4 regions of the Cytobacillus sp. MT66 genome follow, and region 3 is predicted to be linked to each of the others. Evidence: riboswitches for the same ligand, from Rfam matches in the RefSeq annotation. Region 3 holds a riboswitch; each other region holds the start of a gene.

Region 1 (5,285 bases), on a different contig from region 3:
TGCAAATTAGACGAATTTTTTCAAAACTAGTGTTTTTTCAACAATTTTACACCCTACCAAAAATAAAATACTTATGAAAAAATAAATAAGGAACCTATTAGTTAGCATTCCCTATACATTTTATAACACTAACTTAGAAGGAGAGAGCAATGAAAACTATTTTATCTTACAATATAACTGAGAAATTAAAGCTAGCCAATGTACTTGATTTATTTCATATTTGTAAAACTTCTCAAAGCAAAGTTTACTTATATACCGATAATTATGTTTTAAAGCCTCAGCAACTGTCTAAAATGGTTTCATTTTTCCTTACATATCAAGGACATTTATATTTATATATAGAAGGACAAGACGCCACGAAAACAGTTAATGCCATTGACTCAATTCTTAATAAATATATTTATGGAAAATGCTGTAGAACGCCACTGGCAAATTTATGATTAAACGGTAAGCTGCCGATATTAGTATTTGAATAACATGGTGATGAATTCATATACTGAACCTACTGTCCAGAACAGTACGTAATCCCCATGTTGAATTTTGCCTGTTTGGATTCCCTCATGAAGAGCAATGAATGGACTGCTCGTGCCAGGATAGCCATATTTATCTGCGGCAAAAATGATTTGGTCTTCATGGAATCCCATGTTTTCTTGAATCCGTTGAAGTATAGCCTTGTTACTTTGACTAAAGCAACATTTAACATCACTTGGTTTTAATCCGTGCTGATTCAGAATCTCACGCATGGAATCATAGACATGAGGGTACATAGGCGACGCATCAAAAGGTTCAAACTTCATATACGGGTCATTTTGTTCTTTCAAAGTTTGCACTAACCCATTAACCGGAAACATGATAGGGTTAGGGTTCACACTATCCGTATAATGAAGCGAATCAATAAATCCTGCAGATTCTTCTGTACTTTCTAAAATAACAGCAGAGGCAAGGTCCCCGAATAACGAATAACTTAGTTCATCTTCAGGATTCAGTATAGGAGAAAAATGATCAGAGCCAATGACTAACGCCCGTTGAATCCTGGAATTGCCTTGCATATAGCGAGCAGCAAAATCGACAGCAAGAGTCATTCCAATACAATTTCCGTTTAAGTCAAAAGCGATAGAATGGCTTGAAGCGTTGATTGCTTGATGGATATAGAGGGCGTTCATTGGAATCAATTGATCTGGTATTTGAGTGGAATAGATAATCATATCAATATCTTTTCCGGTCAGATGAGCATTTTCTAATACTTTTTTTGAAGCCTCAATAGCCATAGTGATGCCTGTTTCCTTTTTCTTATCTGGATCTGTCCAATAGCGATTTTCTCTGCCAACGTGTTTTAATAGATGGCGAATATCTTTGCCTCGCTTATCAAAATGCTGAAAGAAAAAGTCGTTAGGAATGTGATTTTCTGGATGATATATAGCAATCTCTTTTATTTTGATGTTTGTCATGGATGAATTCCTCTCTATAAATTTTTCATAAATTCGAAAAAACATAAACGAAAAAGGGGGTACAAGCTGTACCCTCTCCTTGGTAAAATCATCTTCTTATTGGAATTCTATTATCATTCGGTAACTTCCGCATTGGTTATGCCATTTTGCCGAATTAGACGGCTTAGCTGCATTTTTAAAATTGGGTTTTTTCCAACGCTGAAAATGACCTTCTTAAAGCCAGTCTGATTATACAGTTTTACACACGATTCTAGCAGCGGCAGCAATTCGGTCCCGGCTACTTTCATATCCGTGCAATCTGCAACGCAGTTGTATTCCTGAGAATTCACGCTAGAAGTCTTTTGATTATATTCATTAATAAATGCCTGTGCTCCTTCTGGAGTTGCACTGCCTTCCACTCGGATCTTAATCTCCTTTTTTACTCTGTCCACCTTGATTTCATAACTGCCATTAACATCTGTTGCCATTATAAAGTCTTCCTTTCTATGTATTTAATTAAAATAAAAAAGCACAAAACCGCAAATGGGATGTGTGCTTGAATAACCCCCATGTTCGGTAACTCAGCCACCATAGCATTTGATGCTTTGCCTTAGGTCTGTAGCTTTGCGTCCTTACCTTTAGATAAGTTTGCCATTATCGTAATAGAGAAAATATATGATACTTAGATAATATATTATTATAATAATACAAAAGTAGGTTTGAGAGTTCAAGAATATTTAGGTCTTTTTAATCACTTGATGGTAAAAATAGATTAAGGGACTTCACATGTTGATTTGTATTTTATGATATCAAACTCCTGGATAAAGTGGATTTGGGGTAATTATTGATGATTTACCAAAGTGTGCATTATGGCGGAAGGGGAATATGATAAGTCTAAATTAGAAATTATTGATGTAAGAGATTATAATGAATCTAATAAGAATCCAAGTTTGAGGTGGTATAGCTATGGAATATAACGATCAAATAAAAAACAGAGTTAAGCGGATTGAAGGGCAGTTAAGAGGAATTCTTCGGTTAATGGAGGAACAAAAGGACTGTAAAGATGTGATCACCCAGTTGTCTGCCGCTAGAACAGCTATAGATCGGACAATAGGAGTTATTGTAAGCTCCAATTTGGTTGAATGTGTTCGAAAAGCAGAAGATTCAGAAGACAGAAATGCTGAAGACTTAATTAAAGAAGCGGTAAACCTCTTAGTGAGAAGTCGTTAAAAGATCTAATAGATTTATTAAAAATGGTAAACGCTCACACGAGTTGGCAAACAGTTGTGAGTGTTTTTATTTTTAGGGAAACTGCTGCCTAATGTACGATTTGAAATGACTTATGTACAACTAGCGTGTGCCTATTCTTCATGATACATTTAGTAAAGAAGAAAATGTCCTGTTTAACGAAAGGAGGCAACCCTATGCAAATCCAGCTGAATCAAAAAATTATAAAAGAGCGATGTGGGGCTGTCTCCTTTAAAAGAGGGGACGCTTTTTATCGTAATGGAAAAGTAAAAGTGGAAGAAGTAACGCCAATTTCTATACAGGCTACAGTCCAAGGGGTGGAGGATTTCCATGTCCGCCTCAAGAAACTTCCTAAAGGATTTCAAGCGGTCTGCAGCTGCCCGTCTCTTAATTCTTTTGATAAAGATTGCCAACATATTGCCGCGGTGCTGCTAGCTTGGCAGCACCACCAGCAAGAGAATATACAAGATAAATATATTCCTGGACAAACAGATGGACAGATGCCAGAAGAATTGCTGAAATTATTTGAGGAGAAGCAGCTGCCTGTAAGTGGCCGGCAAATCCATTTTGAAAATAGACAACTCCTGGATACAGCTTTTTTATGTAAAGGAGTTACCATTGATGGGAATGCCCGATTTGGTATTGAACTTTCTATTTCATCACTCAAAATAGCCGACATTCGTGATTTTCTCCAAAGTGTGAAAGATAGAAAACAATACGCAATTTCAAAAGAATTTTTATATGAACCGGTTAGCCATTGCTTTGATAACGTATCTGATGCCATTATTCAGCAGCTAATTCATGTCATGGATGATGAAAAAGTACATCGTCAGGCAATTTCAGCTAAGAGTCACTTGGATAAAGGAATGCTGCTAATTCCTGCATCCTTCTGGAAAAATGTTGAACCCTTATTAGCACGTGCTCCACAAGTCATCTTGCAATATGATGGGAATAGCTATCATCAGTTCTGTGTTTCAGATGAACCGTTACCGTTAACATTTGAATTTACAGGTACGGAGGAAAATGGATATCATCTGGTTATTCACGGTTTAGACGAGATGCTGATATTGAAAGAATATGACACCGTCCTTTCGGCAGGAAAAGTCGTTGTGGTTAAAAGATGGGAAGCAGAACGGCTCTATGAATTACAGCGAATGATAGAACGTTCCAAGATAAATGAAATCCCTATACCAAGTCATCAATTAAAATCCTTCGTCGAACAGCTTTTGCCGCATTTAAGAAAATTGGGGAAGGTCCATTTATCAGGGGAATTCTCCGCGCAGCTGCGAAAGACCCCATTACAGGCAAAACTTTATTTAGATCGTGTGAAGAATCGCCTGCTCGCAGGGCTGGAGTTTCATTATGAATCGGCAGTCTTCAACCCGCTGGAGAATCGGCAGCCAATGGCAGGTTCACTGATTATTCGGGACATGGAGAAGGAAGAAGCTATCTTGCAGCTGATGGCTGAAAGCAAGTTTAATCAAACAGAGAGCGGCTATTATCTTCAAAATGAAGAATTGGAATATAACTTTTTGTATCACGAGCTGCCGAAATTGCAGAAGATGGTTCAGGTGTATGCGACCACTGCCGTACGCATGCGGATATTGCCAAAAACAACAATACCGAGAATAAAGGTGAAGCATTATCAGGAACGGAATCACTTGCTTGAATTTACGTTTAAGATCGATGGGATTCCAGAGACTGAGATCAAAGCCATATTGGCAGCATTGGAAGAAAAGCAAAAGTATTATCGCCTGAGAGACGGTGCTTTGCTATCTCTAGAGACAAAGGAAATGGAAGAAATCAAGCGTTTCTTGAATGCTGTCCCTGTTCAAAATGATGAATGGGAAAAGAGCTTTGAAGTTCCTGTGGCAGAGGGACTTAGACTGCTAAATTATTTTGAGGATAGCGACAGCTTTTTAATGGAAGAATCTTTTCGGGAGTTTCTTGGAAATATTCAGCATCCAGATCGATTGGATTTTTCTGTTCCAGTGGAGTTAAAAGATATTTTAAGAAACTATCAAATATCTGGGTTTAAATGGATGAAGTCCCTTGCCAGCTATGGATTTGGCGGAATTCTAGCCGATGACATGGGCCTGGGGAAAACCATTCAAAGTATTGCCTATATTTTATCAGAGCTTCCAGCCATTCGTGAAAATGGGCAGCCTGCCTTAATTGTTTGTCCTTCTAGTGTTACTTATAATTGGGAGAGCGAAATACTGAAATTTGCTCCCGGTATTCAGACGATGATCATGGATGGAAATAAGGCTGAACGAATAAAACTGCAAACGGAGCTTGATGATATTGACGTGCTTATCACAAGCTATCCGCTGCTGCGCCGCGATGTGAACTGGTATGAGAAACAGAAATTTCATGTCATCTTTTTTGATGAAGCACAAATGTTTAAAAATCCTTTAACTCAGACTGCCCGTTCCGTAAAAAGACTTCAGGCAAATCAGCGCTTTGCCTTAACGGGTACACCTTTAGAAAATGCGCTGGAGGAACTCTGGTCGATCTTTCATGTTGTATTTCCTGAGTTGTTTTTAGGGCTGCGGGAGTACAGTGAATTAACGAATAAACAGATTGCCCGAAGAATCCGCCCATTTATGC
Region 2 (5,285 bases), on a different contig from region 3:
TGATTATTTTTCTTCTATAAAAGCTTCCTTCGTATCCTCAACAAGCCCGGCAACATATGGAGTCGTCTCTTTCAGCTCGTCCACTTTTTCTGCAATGAAGGAAACTTCTTCACTTACCTGTTCAATCGCTGTTTTAATTTGGTTCGACATTTCTTTAGCCCGATCAATGGCTTCACCAGGATTCTTTACGTAATGAGTAACCTCTTTCGTTGCCTTTTTACATCCTGAAGCTACTGTTTCTCTTGTGTCTTTATCAAGCAGGCTCAGTGCGCCACCAGCCAAAGCACCGTATAGTACGCCTTTCCAAAATAATGATTTCCCCATGTTTTTTCCACTCGCTTTCCTATATATTATGGTTTGACCTGAGCTCTTTTAACAGCCCCTCACAGCCTTTTTTCACAAGCTCATATGTTTCATCAAAATCCCCTGTAAAATATGGGTCAGGCACATCTTTACTTTCATCATCAGCAAAATCTAGAAGCTTAACAACTTTGGTGTTTGTCTCCCCTTTTCGCCAATTTTCTAAATTTTGGATATTCGATGCATCCATCCCCACTATGTATTGAAACCTTTGAAAATCATCTGCTGAAACTTGCCGGGCCTTTAATCCCTCTGCACCAATGTTATATCTTTTTAAAATTTGTCTAGTCCCTTCGTGCGGCGGACTGCCGACATGCCAATTTCCCGTACCGGCCGAATCAACAGTGATTTCACTTTCCAAGCCTTCCCGTTTTACAAGGTCACGAAACACCGCTTCGGCCATCGGTGACCGGCAGATGTTTCCTAGGCATACAAAAAGAACATTAATCATATATAAAATTCCTCCTTGCCACCATTTTCTTTCAAAATGATATCTTCTGCAACCTTTAACCATAAACCTTTTAAATATGGTTGACAATCTGTGAATAACATGGAAAGATGGGGATACTAGAGAACTGACGGTACATATTTAAGAGGGGGAATTCGGGTGGATTTAGCACAAAAGTCTGTTGAAAATGTTGAATATATGATTGAAAAAATTAAAGAAAAACTAAAAGTATTAAACTTTGGAGCAATCAAACCGTCCCATTTTGATGAAGAAATGTACGAGGAGTTAAAGGATATTTACGATCTTGTCATGAAAAAAAACTCCTTCAGCCCGAATGAAATGCAGGCAATTGCCGAGGAACTGGGCAATCTTAGGAAGAATAAGTAAGCAGACGCAGCCTCTTTTTGGGGGCTGTTTTGTTTTTGTATAAGAATAATTCATTATAAAATTGGACAAACCGGTAATAATTCCAAAAGACAATTTTTCTAGAAAGAGTTACAATAGTATAGTTGTGAGTCGGACGCCTCAGATTTTGCCAAAAATATCTGAGTGCAATCTCCGAGACGGAACTGATAAATGGAGGCACCAAATATGAGAGAAATAAGTGTTGATCAATTCATTCATACGGAAAAGGCTATTCCGGTTGATGTTCGGTCACCTGGCGAGTTTGAAGAATTTCATATTCCGGGTGCAGTCAACGTACCATTATTTACGAATGATGAACGCGCCCTTATTGGGACGATTTATAAACAGGAAGGTTCAGATGTAGCGAAATGGCGGGCAATGGAGATTGTCTCTGCAAAAATCCCAGACATGCTCGGCAAAATTAGGGATTTAATGCAGGATGGCGGACATCCAGTTATTTACTGCTGGCGCGGCGGCATGCGCAGTAAATCGGTTGCTACCTTTTTATCATTCGCAGGCCTTTCAGCCACACGATTAACCGGAGGGTATCGCGCCTACCGGCAGTATATATTAGAAGCAATACCCAATCTTGTTCCGCAAAAGGCGATTTCCATTCATGGAATGACGGGCGTTGGAAAAACAGAAGTGCTTCATAAGCTAGCGGAAAAAGGCATGGCGGTTATCGACCTGGAAGGAATGGCTGCACACCGCGGATCCATCTTCGGTTACTACGGGCAATACCTGGGCCACAGTCAGAAAACCTTCGATGCCCTGCTTTTTGACACTTTACTAAAAATAAAGGACAAACCGTTTTTCTTTATCGAAGCAGAAAGCAAGCGAATCGGAAAGGTTGTTCAGCCGGACGTCCTTCTTGACTTGAAGCAAGATGGAATCAACATCAACCTGCAGGCTTCGCTAAAAACGCGCATTGAGCGAATTCACCGCGACTATGTTGAGCCATATTTAAACGAGGATTGGTTTCTTGACACCATTAAGGAACGGTATGCCTTTATCAGGAAGCGCATGAAAGACAAAGAGGCTATTCAAGCATTAGATGATTCATTAGAAAATCAAGATTTTAGACTCTTTATAAAGGTTTTATTAGAATCCTACTATGATCCGCGATATGCCCACAAACAGCTGGAATATGAAAAGCCATTCCATCATATTGAAGCAGATGATGTGGATGCAGCAACCGAGGAAATCATTAAGCTTGTGGAATCAAAAAGTGCTCTTGCAAACTAAGCGGAGCACTTTTTTATATAAATTGGTTTCAAATCGTACAAAACGGGTAAATAAGGAAATATACTGAACATTTTACATATTATGTTCGTAATATGGAACTTCGTACTGTTTTTTGATATAATAGGAATAATTATTAATAGTAAGGTGTGTGAGATTGGATGATCGGTGAGCGTGTAAAAACTTTGCGTAAAGAAAAGAAAATGTCGTTATCCGAGCTTGCAGAACGGGCTGGCGTAGCCAAATCCTATTTAAGTTCATTAGAACGGAACCTGCAAACAAACCCTTCAATACAATTTCTTGAAAAAATCGCTGGCGTCTTAAATGTACCCGTTGATCATTTAATACACGAGCAGCCAAATAAAGACGAGCTAGATTCAGAGTGGATCAACATTGTCCAGGAAGCAATGAATTCAGGGGTATCAAAAGACCAGTTCCGCGAATTTCTAGAATTTAATAAATGGAGAATTGATCAGAAGAAATAAAACAGGAGCCTATCAATGCTTCTGTTTTTTTATTGTAAAAATAAAAGCATTTCTTTTAGAGACCCCCCTCATAAGAAACACTTCTCATTTCTTATATTTATTTAACTCGTTTTAATGCTAAATTCATTAATCGTACTTTTTAAAAGAAATTCCCTTATTTCGTCTTTTTCAATTCCCATATTCTTTGCTTCGATGATTAACTGGACCCATTCGCTGTCAAGTCCTTCATTTTGTCCATTAAGATTATTCAACCTATTCCCTCCCAAAATACCATTCGTATCCCAGGCAGTCCAGCCATCTTAGTATGTATCTCCTGTACTCCAGAAAATTGCGGTGTATGTATGTAGGACAATTTTCCGATCCAGCTTTCTCTTATACCTTAGATCTGTGACTTTGCGTCCCCATTTTTCAGTGGGTTTGCCATTTTCTGTGTCCTTAAAAACAAGCATAGTATTTTTTGCATAGTTGTATTTTACTAGCTTGCTTACGTTTGAATGTGTTACTTTTTGTCAAATAAATCTATGTTTTAAACCCAAATTTCCCCGATTAATCGACAATTTCCAACATATGGTTGTCATAAAGGTCAAAATTCATTGATTAAATAATGAAAATTATTATAAAAACCTATAAGGTGCCAGAAAAATAGGGAAACAAGTCGTCTATTTTATCAAGGATTACGCAATATACTGAAAAATCCATACCCCATGCAGAAAAATGACAGAGGTATAAAGTACCGAAGCTGCCAAGGATATAACTCTTATAGGCCTATTCGATGGAACCCGGTTAAAAACGACAAATCCTAACAACAAACAAGACAAGCATAGTTTAAAAACAAGAAAAATCACAGGATGTACATCGTAGAGAGAATGCATAAGCGGATTGAATTCGGTTATGATGGATGATTGGAGTCCCCAGAAGGTAACTGCACCATCAAACAAGTTCAAGAAAGCCAGATAAAGGAAAATGATTTTCACGAAAGTCCTCCATTATCAATCGGTTACTGAAATAAGGTAACTCAAAAAAAGTATCCCCGCCCAGGAATTACTATGATTTTTCACTAGCCTCCTCTCCCTGCCCATTATAAAAAAATTTGCGAATTTCCTCTTTTTCAATTCCTTGTTTTTTCGCTTCTAATATAAGCCGCATCCATTCCTTATCTAATTCCTTTGCGATGACCTTTGTCTCCAACCGTCCCATCCCCTTTTGAAAATGTCCACAAGCATAGTGATTTGATTTGTTCTTTATAGCAATCTATCTTCCTTTGAAACGGAATAGCATTTACATGAATTCTCTCAAGTGTCATTGCATCGAGGAAGGGATATTTCGTTAAATCGTTTCCGCATACAGGACAATGCCAGGCCCCATATTCACTGCTGCCGAATGATGGCCGTTGACATTTATCGCAGTTTTTTTGATACATTTTTTCACCACCCTGATTAGGTTGTTCTTTTAAAAGAACTATTAAGATGAGTATAGTCCAAATGTTCTGTTATGATAAAAATCGAAATTCTCACATTCGTTCTTTATATTGAACGTTTTTCATTCATTTACTCTTAATTCCTCTCATTTTCTTAATATTATGTATTATTTATAAAATTTATATAATAAAAGGCTTGGATTTTTTATGTAAACACTTTCAAAAAATCAAGTGAACATTTTTTGAACATTAGTCTAGACAAACTGATCGAAAGTGCATATAATTAGCTAGGTAACTAATTTAAATATAGGTGATTTAATGGAAAGCAACCAAACACAGCTTCTTCACTCCCTCAACCAGTTTTCCAGGCATTTTTCTAAGGCTCTCAACGAAGCACTTATCCCGCTCGGCCTCTATTCTGCTCAATGGACAATCATTTATCTCATAAAAACAAATGGATCCTCTACACAAAAAACGCTAGCACAGTATTTAGGCGTTGAAGCACCGACAATGACAAGAACGATTGCCCGTCTTGAAAAATCAGGGTGGATTACAAAACTGGTCGGTGCTGATAAACGGGAAAAGCAGATCGTTCTAACAGAAGCTGCCATGAATAAATATGAAGAATGGCATCAGGCAGTCAGAGCATGCGAGTCGAGAGTTCTAAAAACGATTGAGGATGAAGAAATTCATTCAATGCTATTATTTATTGAAAAAATGAAGGAAAATTTATAGGAGGAACAGCATGAAGAAACAACCATTATGGACGAAAGACTTTCTAAGTATCTCGTTCACCAGCTTTTTTCTTTTTATTGGGTTTTATATCTTACTGACAACATTGCCCATCTATGTAATGGATGATTTACATGGAGATGAAACACAAGTCGGACTCATCGTTTCCATGTTCTTGATTGCCGCAGTTCTTTGC
Region 3 (5,285 bases):
ATGAAATCGAATGGACTAATGGCCCAGGTAAACTGACAAAGGCACTTGACATTACAATGGCTGACTATGGCCATCCACTTGATCAATCCCCACTTTGGATAGCAAAAGGAACGGACATTGAACTTGAAAATATCGCTTCCGGTCCAAGGATTGGCATCCAGAATACCGGTGAGGCTGTCCATTATCCCTGGCGTTTTTGGATTTCTGGGAACAAGTTTGTTTCTCCAAAAACCCGATAGTTCTCATGTTTATAAAAAAAGGAATTGGTAACTGGATGAGGCTGATACCATTCAACAAATGGGCCATTTAATTGAATAAGCTATTAAATGGCAATGTTGTTTGTTGAAATGATACAATTAAAGAAATTACTTTAATGGTCAAAATATTATGAAATAAGGGAAAAGGGGATTGACAATGGATGTAAGATACCCAATTGGGAAACTACAAGTTCCTGAAAAAGTAACATTAGAAAATATTCAAGAATGGCTAAAGGAAATTGAAACTTACACGATTCGATTAAGAGAAACTGTTGACTCCCTAAGTGATGAGGAATTAAGCAGAACGTATCGTGAAGGTAGCTGGACAGTCCGCCAACTTGTTCATCACATTGCAGATTCTCAGTTGAATATGTATCAACGGTTGAAGCTGGCTTTAACAGATGACAATCCAACAGTACCTGCTTTTGATGAAGAAAAGTGGGCGATTCAACCGGATACAAAGCTTCCTGTAGAAAGTTCTATTAAAATGTTAGAAGGTATAAATGAGCGCATCGTATCTTTAGGAAATAGCTTAACTGAAGAACAATTAGATCGAGCTTTTAATCACAAGATAAACGGTAAAATAACAGTTGCAGCAAAAGTAGCAAAATTATCCTGGCACGAAGAGCATCACTTAGCCCATATAAAAATTGCATTATCAAAATAATACAATATATATAAATAAGAAATAGTTACAAAAGTTTTATGCAACTAAATGGTGCTTTTTTTCAATATCACGAACTATAAATAAGCCGAAAATATGCATATTTTCGGCTTATTTATATTCAAAAACATACTGCCATAAACAGTATTTTTAATTGCCAAATACACAAATGATCTATCCAAACGGTACAGGTTTAAGTCCTTTAAATCGGGATATGGTTATTACTCTTTTTTTAGCCTCGATTGGCTTTGCAAAAGACAAGTTCCTATAATGATTTATCACCTAAGTGGGATGTTAAGGCTGCTGAGTACCGGGAGGATTATTAAGCATCGCGAATAGCAGCTGTAAATTAGTTTATTACAATTTAATTATGTAAACAAACCGACAGTAGCGTTATTTAGTGAATCACAATCAAGATTCTCATTAACTGTAAAAAGAGAAAACAAAGGACAATTTGAAAATCTATGGCCGGAAGCGAGCCAAATCGGCTGGGTAACGAACGATGGGAAAATGATGTATATGTAACCGGTGAACAATTAATGGAGGATACCGTTTATGAACATCATAAACTTTGGAGTTAAGCTATTCCTATGTTAGTAGGGCAAAATAAATTAGTTCTAGAAAGTTTCGTCAAATTCTGGATAGGCAATACCCTCAACTTTTGCTCCATTTAGTAAGGCAATAAAAGAAAACTCAAAGAAGCTTTTCATAAGTATAGCAAACTTATGGGAGCTTCTTTTGTTTATAGTAGTTTGAAAAAAATGATCACCGACAAAAAACGATATACTTCATTGTTGTGTTTATAGTAAAATAGTAATGTGAATATAGACATAAAAATCTGATAAAGGCAAACTTATCGAAAGGTAAGGACGCAAAGCTACGAGTCTAAAATCCTATTGGATAATGATAGTCGGGTTGCCAATACAAAAATAGCAGTATATGACTAGTTGGCTATCCCTATAACATTTGGGATAGCTGTTTTTTTTATTAATACGTTGGAAGCTTTTATAAACGATTGGTATTGTCCTTAAATAATGGAGGAATAGGTTATGAGAGTATTTCGTAATATTGGAAAGGGTATTGGAACTGTCGGAGGAGGATTAATCGGCGGTTCTGTTAAAGTAGTTGGAAAAGCTGTAGGCAGTAAGTGGAAAGGTACTGGTGAATGGTTAGAGGACGTTGGAGATAGTGTTCAATCTGCTTCTAAAATAGCTTTAGACAATGCAGGACAGTTTGTAGATGGAGCGGTTCAAGGTACATATGGTGCTATTAAAAAAGATGAGTACTATAAACAAAAAGGTTTAAATGATTTAAAGGATTCCACAGGTAAAACGATAAAGGGAATTGGTTCTGCTCTAAAATACACAGCTAATAATGCTGGCAGCACCTATAAAGGATTTAGAAGTGGAGATAAAGAGCAAGCAATAAAAGGACTGAAGAATCTTGGTAAAGTAGTAGCTGTGTCAGGTCTTGCCATCGGTGTAGTAGATTTAGTAGATGGAGCAGATATCATAGAAGCAGAGGAAATTGAAACTAGGAATGATCATTTAAGCGGGTATGAACTTCCAGAAACAGGAGTACCTTTCGTTGAAAAAACAGTTGATCTACCAAATGGACAAGTTGTTGAAGGTACATTCCCTGTATTTGATGAAACTTTCAATGTCATGATTGCAGAAGAATTGTATTTAGAAGGTGATGATGTTCATTTTGAAGTAGCTAATGATACATTGTATCAGGCTATTATAGAGAATCCGGACCTTGCCAATGAACTAGGTTTCTCACAAGCTGAAGTCCAAGGTCTAGCAAACGGACAAACACCGGAAGGATATACTTGGCACCATAACGAGGAACCGGGTCTTTTGCAGTTAGTAGATGAAGAGTCCCATGCTCAAACTGCACATACAGGTGGCCGAGCAATTTGGGGCGGTGGAAGTGAAAATCGGTAATACTAATAGAGAAATTATGCTTATAAGGGTTAAGCTAGGTTAATAAATAGATTTAGCAGAAAAATACTTTATATTTTGACCTTGGTTCTATAAAAAAAGGAGAAATTATCAATGTTAAATAGCTCATTAAAAAAAGAAGCGGTAAGAAAACTACAAAATGCTTTATATAAATATGAGAAGTCTTCTAACGACTTACAAAATAATGCGATTAAATTGCATAATGCAAGAAATTATGCAGAGGATGTAATTCAAAAAGTTGAAGATTATATAAATACTTTGGCCAACACTCCAAAAGAGTTTGACAAAACTTTCGAAGAAGTCCATGTAAATCTTGCAAGCTTTAAGGCACTTAGCGAAATCTCGTATGATGAAAAAGAAATGATTAAGTTAGCAGGTGGAGGTACAGCAGCGGGTGTTGCGGCAGGGGTAGCTACAGCGGCACTTGCTCCAACAGCAGCAATGGCGATTGCTACTACTTTCGGAACTGCATCAACAGGAGCAGCTATTTCAGGTTTAACAGGAGCAGCAGCTACTAATGCAGCTTTAGCTTGGTTAGGTGGCGGGGCTTTAGCAGCAGGTGGTGGCGGAATGGCCGGGGGAAGTGCCTTACTAGCATTAGCAGGCCCTATTGGTTGGGGGATTGGTGCAGCTAGTATAGCGGCAGGTGGTTTCTTTGCAAGCAAAAAGAATAAGGAAGCCGCTATCAAAGCAGATAAGGAACGAGTTGAAATTGTAAAGGCAATGAAAGTACTTGACGCTACATCTACAGAGATTACCAACTTGAACTCTTTTACACAAACATTAGCTACTAACTTAGAACAAAGTTTGATTTCATTTATTAGTAAAACGAAAAATGTAAAGTCTTTCACTGACTTTTCACAGGATGAACGTAATTTGTTAAGAGCCATAATCAATAACACAGAAAGTTTATCAGCGTTATTTATGAAGGAAGTTGGCAAGTAAGATGTCCACAAATGTTTGGAAAGACCAGATTACTGCAGCAGGAGTAGATGGGTTTAACCAATGGAAGAGTCAATCCATCGCTAAACAGTTAGATCAAATCGTTAAAGAAAAATTGCAGAATCAGCAACAGCAAAATATAAATTTTGAAACTGCATTGAAACATATGATGAAAATGCGTCAGTTTCTCTCAGAACCAAAGAATATACTAGGTTCTGAACAAACGAAACATGGCGAAGTAGCAGAACATCTAGAAGTTAATGTTCGCAATGCTTGGGTAGCCTTAAAAGGTCAAAGTGAAGTTGCTACCTTTGATGGAGTGGCTCGTACTGCACCAGAGGACTTCATTTTAGATGGTATTAAGTATCAATCCAAATTTATCAATGGATCAAATAACACACTTAAACATATACTTGATCATTATGGAAAGTATCAAGATAGTTCTATGAATTACTCTATACCAAAAGATCAATATAAGATTATTGAAGCTATTAGATCAGGCCAAGCCCCTAGTAATTTAAACGATAAATCAATTCGTGCTATTCTCCAAAAGGTAGAAGAAATAGAGCGTCAGACAGGTAGGAGTTTTCAAGAAATAGTAAAACCGTCCGTTTCAAATTATAGTGAAGCTCAATTAGGTACAGCCGGGGAAACGGTATCAAAACATCAAGACCAAATTGTTGATGAGAATCAAAAAATTCAAGATGAAATTCAAAAAGATGCAAGGGAAAAAACAAAATCCATCGAGGCTAAAAAAGGACCTTCAATTGGAGAAGGAGTTAAAGTTGCTGGTACAGCAGCTGCTATTGCAGCTTCATTGAATACGATTACAGTAATTTATAGTAAAGTGAAGAAGGGAAAGAAGATTCAGGATTTTAATAAAGATGATTGGAAGGAAATTGGTATAAGTTCTGCAGGTGCAGGTGCCAAAGGCGGTGTTACTGCCGGGAGTATATACGCTTTAACTAATTTAACCTCTCTGTCAGCTCCGTTTGCAGGTGCTGTTACAAGTGCAACGATGGGGTTATCATCTTTACTTGCGGACTTAAATAAGGAACAAATCTCTATGGATGAATTTGTTACACAAGGTCAAATCCTTTGTATTGAAGCAGGTATTGCAGCTACAGGTGGAGCAATAGGACAAATGCTAATACCTATTCCAGTATTAGGCTCTGTTATTGGTACAGTTACTGCAAATTTTGTTTGGGGATTTGCAAAAGACAAGCTTGGTGCGAGAGAACAAGAGTTAAAGAAAATGCTAGATGCTTACACGGAGTCTATTTTAGCAAAAGTAGAAAACACTTATCAGGATATAATATCTAAAATTAACACAACATATGCACGCTATGATTCTTTAATTGATGCAGCATTTGATGTTCATGCAAATACAGCTGTTTTAGCTGCGGCTTCAGTAGATTTAGCAGTTGAGTTAGGAGTAGTTGAGCAAAAAATCTTAAA
Region 4 (5,285 bases), on a different contig from region 3:
TACCATACTTAAAAATGTGTACTCAGCCACCATTTCTGGAAAAAGTGGAATAATGATTCGGGGTAATGTGATTGGGAGTGTGATTTCAGGTGGTAACCAAAACATATATACTTCTGAAACTATTACTTGTTTTTCGACTGTCCAAGATCAAATGAACAAGATGATTTCATCCATTCACCAGTTAATGAATATGCCAGCTTTTAAAATTACAGATTACTCCAAAAGTGGGTTATTCCCACTTATCAAACTTTTGGTAGACAAAAAGTTCAAGACCCTCGTACGGTCTATTAATCAACTTATAGAATTAGGAAAAACATCAACCAACCTGTTAGATACTGAATGGGAATCTCTTATCGAACAACTAAGAATGTGTTTTATGTCCGCGGTTCCAAACGAACTTCACTCCCTTGAAAAAATTAAGGGTTTGTCAGACAAGATTGATCAAATAATTAAGAAATATAACCAAGAAATACAAGAATGTACGGTTGAACTGATGAATTCTCAAGGGAATACGATTTTCTCGAGCGGTGATGTGGTGATCCGCGGACAAGGTTGCTATAATTCCAAAATACATGCTATCGGCCATGTTAGTGTAAAAGGAGTTTTCCGAGGAGGAGAGATCTTTGCTCGGCAGGGGGCAACTATTAATGAATCAGGTTCCGATAGTGGTGTCACAAGTAAAATAATAGTGCCAAGCAGCGAAAACATTAAGATTGGTTTTGTTAGAGTTGGAACTGTTATTCAAATTGGTAAGAGTAAACATACCTTCCAGGAAGATCGTAGATATATAAATGCTCACCTAGATGAAAACGGAAGAATTATTTTTTAATTATAAGGAGAATTGATCATGTTTTCTTATAAACTTGAGGAAAAAGAGCAAACAATCACCATTTATTTTATGGGTGACTTAGATATAGAAGTAACTGAAATACTAGAGGAGGAAGTCATTCCTATTTTATCAGGGTACCAGAATGTTGAAATTGACTTTAATGAAGTACCATTTGTAGATTCCACTGGCATAGGATTGTTTATTAATCTGGTGGAAACCGTAAAAAGCAGTGAGACTAATAGTCAAATCGTGGTAAAAAATATTCAACAACCTATTAACGATATTTTCGAATTGGTTCAATTGAAAGATATCTTAATAGAAAAGGCAACTTTTCTGTAAATACAATATTTAATCTTCGATAATGGCAAACTTATTGAAAAATAAGGACGCAAAGCTACGGGTCTAAGGCAAGGATGCTAGGATCGCCGGGTTACCGAAAAGGTTGGTTAAGTACACTTACCAATCCTATGGTGAGTTTTTTTATTTTTAGAACATATTTGGAGGAATTCACATGGCAGTTGATTTAAATAATGACTTAGTAGAGCAGCATGTTCGCGGAATTTTAGAATTAATTGGGGAAGATCCAAATCGCGAGGGTTTATTAGATACACCAAAACGTGTGGCAAAAATGTATAAAGAAGTTTTTGCAGGAGTAGGCGTTCCTCCTGAAACGGCTTTAACGACTACCTTTGAGGAACAATATGAAGGAATCGTTGTTGTTAAGGATATTAACTATTATACCTTCTGTGAACATCATCTGATCCCTTTTTTCGGGAAGGCTCACATTGGTTACATTCCAAATGGGAGAGTAATAGGTTTAAGTAAATTTGCTCGCCTTGTTGAATTAGTCTCTAAACGTCCGCAGGTCCAGGAAAGAATGACACAACAAACTGCAGAAGCAATAATGAATGTCCTAAAACCAAAAGGTGTGATTGTCAGTATAGAGGGACAACATCTTTGCATGTGTGCCAGGGGTGTGAAAAAACCAGGAAGTGCAACGGTGACAACAGTAAAAAAGGGTGTATTCAAAGATGATGCTGCGTTAACGGAAGAATTTGAAAGGGCTCTTTTAAGAGATTAATAGGAGGAAAATCTATGCTCTATCTTTCAAGAAAAATGTATTTCTCTGCTGCTCATTTCTATCGAATTGACGATTGGAGCGAAAAGCAAAATCAAGAAGTGTTTGGCCTATGTGCAAATCCTCATGGGCATGGTCACGATTATACGCTAGAGGTTATGGTAAAAGGATCGTTAGACGCTAAGTCAGGCATTGTGGTCAATATTACGGATATCGATAAAGTTGTAAAGTCCTTCGTTCGTAAGGAATTAGATGGGAAGTTCTTAAATAAAGAAAATCCTTATTTTAAAGAAAACGTCCCGACAACTGAAAATATAACGGCGTACCTATGGGATTCCTTAGATGGAAAAATAGATGGCTGTGAACTCCATAAAATCAAACTAAGAGAAAATGATTTCTTATATTCAGAAAAGGAGAATGCTGAAATGGTTCGATTAACGAGAAAATATCATTTTTCCACTGCACACCGTTTACATAGTAGTCAATTAAGCGAAGAAGAAAATGTGGCCCTTTTTGGGAAGTGCAATAACCTTTATGGGCATGGTCATAACTACTATTTAGAGGTAACTGTAAGCGGAATACCTGACCCAGTTACTGGCATGATTGCGAACCTTTCAGAATTGGATCAGATCGTGGACGAAGAGATCATGAAAAAATTTGACCATAAACATTTAAATTTGGATACGGAAGAATTTGAAAACTTGAATCCAACCTCCGAAAACGTGGCAGTTGTGATTTGGGATTTACTTTCACCAAGAATTTCGAACCTTTTCAAAATCGGTTTGTATGAAACGGAAAAAAACTATTTTGAGTATTTCGGTCCAGGGGTGGAATGATTGATGGATAACCAAATGTCGTTAAAAGGAAAAACGATTGCCATTACTGGCTCTAGTAGGGGAATTGGGAAGGCTATTGCTGCCTCAATCGAACAATTGGGCGGGAATGTCGTCTTAGGGAGTAGAAGCAACACCTACTACTCTAATAAGAATGTTTTGAAGATGCCTTTGGATGTAACCAGTGAAGAATCGGTTAAGGATTTTTATGAAAAAGCTATTCAGCACTTTGGAAACGTCGATGTCTTAATCAATGCAGCGGGAGTGGGTGTTTTTTCAAGTGTGATTGATTCTTCAACAGAAGACTTTGACCAAATGATCAACGTAAATTTACGGGGCTCCTATCTAACTTGTAAGATGTTTGGAAGGTACATGGCTGAAAAACAGAGTGGGCATATCCTCAATTTAGTTTCAGTTGCCGGGACAATGGCTTTACCTGGAAACGGCGGGTATTCAGCTTCAAAATTCGGCCTGATGGGGTTAACGAAAGTCTTACAAGCTGAATTGCGTGGAAAAGGGGTCCAAGTGACAGCGGTGATTCCGGGTTCAGTCAAGAGCAGTTTTTGGGACAATATCGATCCCAAGCCTAATATGGATGACATGATTCCAGTTGAAAGTTTAGCAAACCATTTACTGTTTCTGATTAATCAACCGGCAGGGGCATTTGTTGATGAGATAACCATCATGCCGCCTCGTGGCATCTTGTAAGGAGGATTAATCCAGTTGAGACAGTTTTTTAGTAAGTTCAAAAAATCTGCTGAAAGCAAACCTACAGAGGTGCTGTCTCCACCTCCAGATTTATCTTACGAAGAAACCATCTTTAGAACGAAAAGGGGTTTTCTAGCTAGGAAAATTGGACAATATCTAGGACTGGATATAGCGGAACAGGACCAACTTTTTAATCGGTCACTCACTCAATCATCCTTTCTGCAAGATACAGGAGATGAACAAAAGAAGGAATGCATTCTTTTTCTATCCGATCAAATGCTGGATTGGAATAAACAACAAGAAGATATGATAGAAAAAATTAAAAAATTAAAGCTCCATATGAATCTACAAAATGCGATGTTGAAGGCCTATGAGATTCATAAAGATGAAATATTTATTCCATTGTCTAAGCCAAGGGAGCCAATGATAGAATGTGAAAAACACGCGGAGTGGAAAATTTATCGTGATGTCTTGGCAGCGGCCACCCAGGGTCAATTTTTACTGATAACTAGGGAAGAAATAGAACATTATAGGGATGGAAATGTACTCTGCGAAGGAGTAATTAAGGATAGTTCGGATATCCCAGCATGCCGAAATGAGGCTAGAATATGTTTCGAAGAAATGGATATTTATAAAGGGACAGTCATGAGCTGGTTATTAGTTTTATCGGAAGCCATTACAAACACTATTAAGCATGCAGAGGAAGGAAAAATGACCATCCTTGAAAATGAACAAACCAAAGAAATGACTTTTGTCATTGAGGATAAAGGGCCAGGATTTCCACTTGATGATCTTCCAAATAAAATTTTACGCACAGGATACTCTACGAAGAATTCTTTAGGACAAGGCTTTACTCTCATGATGAAGCTGGCGAAAAAAATCGCCTTATTTACCACACCTAAAGGGTCAACTCTGATATTAATCTTTGAGTCAAGCGATGAGAAAGAAGGGCGGATAAATGCAGTTGGTTAATAGGACAATTGAAAAGACGCTTTTGACAGTAAACTTATTTGATGGATTTTGGGACCGATGGCTAGTGCATGGAGTTCGAAAAGAGGATCTTTCTGCTTTGCGTAAGACGTATTTATCGAAGGAGCTCTGGGTTCAGGGATGGAAAAATCTTGCGGAGAAAAGAATGAAAGACGCTGAAACATTAAAGCTAAGGGGTTTTTCCAAAGACGCTGAAATCGCTTATCGAACTTCTGCTCTCTATTATCAGCTCATACAATGGCTTATTCCTGACCGTAATGAAGAAAAAAGAGATTGGCTGAGTAAAAGTTTGGATGTTGTCAAAGAAGCTGATCAATTATCACCTATACAAACAAAAAATGTTGAACTGGGTATCGATGAGCAATTTTACTATGGCAGGATTAGAATTCCTAGTAATCCCAGGGAAGTTATCGTCATTATTAACCCATTAGATTCTACGAAAGAAGAACTTTTCACTTATGAAATGGACTTTGCAGAAAAAGATTATATTACGTTTAGCTTTGATGGTCCCGGACAAGGACAGACCTATACAATGGGTGGAATTAAAGGAACGGTGAAGCGTTGGCAACGATTTGTAGATGGCGTTATCGAGTATGCCCATTTGCTGTTCCCTGATAAAAACATCTATTTATTTGGAACGAGCTCGGGTGCCGCTTGGGCGATATACGGAAGTTGTCATTCATTGGTATCTAAGGCAGTGGCAGTCTCGCCACCATTTCGAACAAATGATGTAAAAATGCCGGATTATTTTACAGAAAGAGTCCAGTTTGTTTCAGATGAAGAGATTATACCGCCTTATCATACCTTATCTTTGAAGTGTCCTGTTTTATTAGTACATGGGAAAAAG

The links. A riboswitch is a leader RNA that binds a small molecule or an ion and turns the genes downstream of it on or off. The one in region 3 is predicted to bind cyclic di-GMP.
Region 1: another riboswitch for cyclic di-GMP. It lies ahead of AC1Q59_RS24005 (hypothetical protein); the one in region 3 lies ahead of AC1Q59_RS21515 (HNH endonuclease).
Region 2: another riboswitch for cyclic di-GMP. It lies ahead of AC1Q59_RS10240 (anti-repressor SinI family protein); the one in region 3 lies ahead of AC1Q59_RS21515 (HNH endonuclease).
Region 4: another riboswitch for cyclic di-GMP. It lies ahead of folE (GTP cyclohydrolase I FolE); the one in region 3 lies ahead of AC1Q59_RS21515 (HNH endonuclease).

What each region holds. Positions count from the first base shown of each region.
Region 1 covers NZ_JBXAFB010000027.1:4,505-9,789, reverse strand. The annotation lists gene AC1Q59_RS24015 (hypothetical protein) at 150-440, shown strand; gene AC1Q59_RS24010 (ketoacyl-ACP synthase III) at 462-1,448, opposite strand; gene AC1Q59_RS24005 (hypothetical protein) at 1,562-1,915, opposite strand; cyclic di-GMP riboswitch class I at 2,000-2,090, opposite strand; gene AC1Q59_RS24000 (metal-sensitive transcriptional regulator) at 2,394-2,657, shown strand; gene AC1Q59_RS23995 (SNF2 helicase associated domain-containing protein) at 2,852-5,285, shown strand, end outside.
Region 2 covers NZ_JBXAFB010000004.1:378,061-383,345, reverse strand. The annotation lists gene AC1Q59_RS10265 (YtxH domain-containing protein) at 4-324, opposite strand; gene AC1Q59_RS10260 (low molecular weight protein-tyrosine-phosphatase) at 344-811, opposite strand; gene AC1Q59_RS10255 (DUF1128 domain-containing protein) at 968-1,195, shown strand; gene mnmH (tRNA 2-selenouridine(34) synthase MnmH) at 1,400-2,458, shown strand; gene AC1Q59_RS10245 (helix-turn-helix domain-containing protein) at 2,617-2,940, shown strand; gene AC1Q59_RS10240 (anti-repressor SinI family protein) at 3,042-3,191, opposite strand; cyclic di-GMP riboswitch class I at 3,293-3,372, opposite strand; gene AC1Q59_RS10235 (DUF5658 family protein) at 3,615-3,914, opposite strand; gene AC1Q59_RS10230 (anti-repressor SinI family protein) at 3,985-4,128, opposite strand; gene AC1Q59_RS10225 (MarR family winged helix-turn-helix transcriptional regulator) at 4,676-5,092, shown strand; gene AC1Q59_RS10220 (MFS transporter) at 5,103-5,285, shown strand, end outside.
Region 3 covers NZ_JBXAFB010000017.1:22,555-27,839, reverse strand. The annotation lists gene AC1Q59_RS21530 (DNA-3-methyladenine glycosylase) at 1-239, shown strand, start outside; gene AC1Q59_RS21525 (YfiT family bacillithiol transferase) at 415-924, shown strand; partial or broken gene AC1Q59_RS21520 (hypothetical protein) at 1,306-1,502, shown strand; cyclic di-GMP riboswitch class I at 1,758-1,844, shown strand; gene AC1Q59_RS21515 (HNH endonuclease) at 1,971-2,867, shown strand; gene AC1Q59_RS21510 (hypothetical protein) at 2,979-3,830, shown strand; gene AC1Q59_RS21505 (hypothetical protein) at 3,832-5,285, shown strand, end outside.
Region 4 covers NZ_JBXAFB010000025.1:15,241-20,525, forward strand. The annotation lists gene AC1Q59_RS23710 (flagellar assembly protein A) at 1-829, shown strand, start outside; gene AC1Q59_RS23715 (STAS domain-containing protein) at 848-1,168, shown strand; cyclic di-GMP riboswitch class I at 1,183-1,267, shown strand; gene folE (GTP cyclohydrolase I FolE) at 1,341-1,910, shown strand; gene AC1Q59_RS23725 (6-carboxytetrahydropterin synthase) at 1,925-2,743, shown strand; gene AC1Q59_RS23730 (SDR family oxidoreductase) at 2,747-3,448, shown strand; gene AC1Q59_RS23735 (ATP-binding protein) at 3,464-4,420, shown strand; gene AC1Q59_RS23740 (alpha/beta hydrolase family protein) at 4,407-5,285, shown strand, end outside.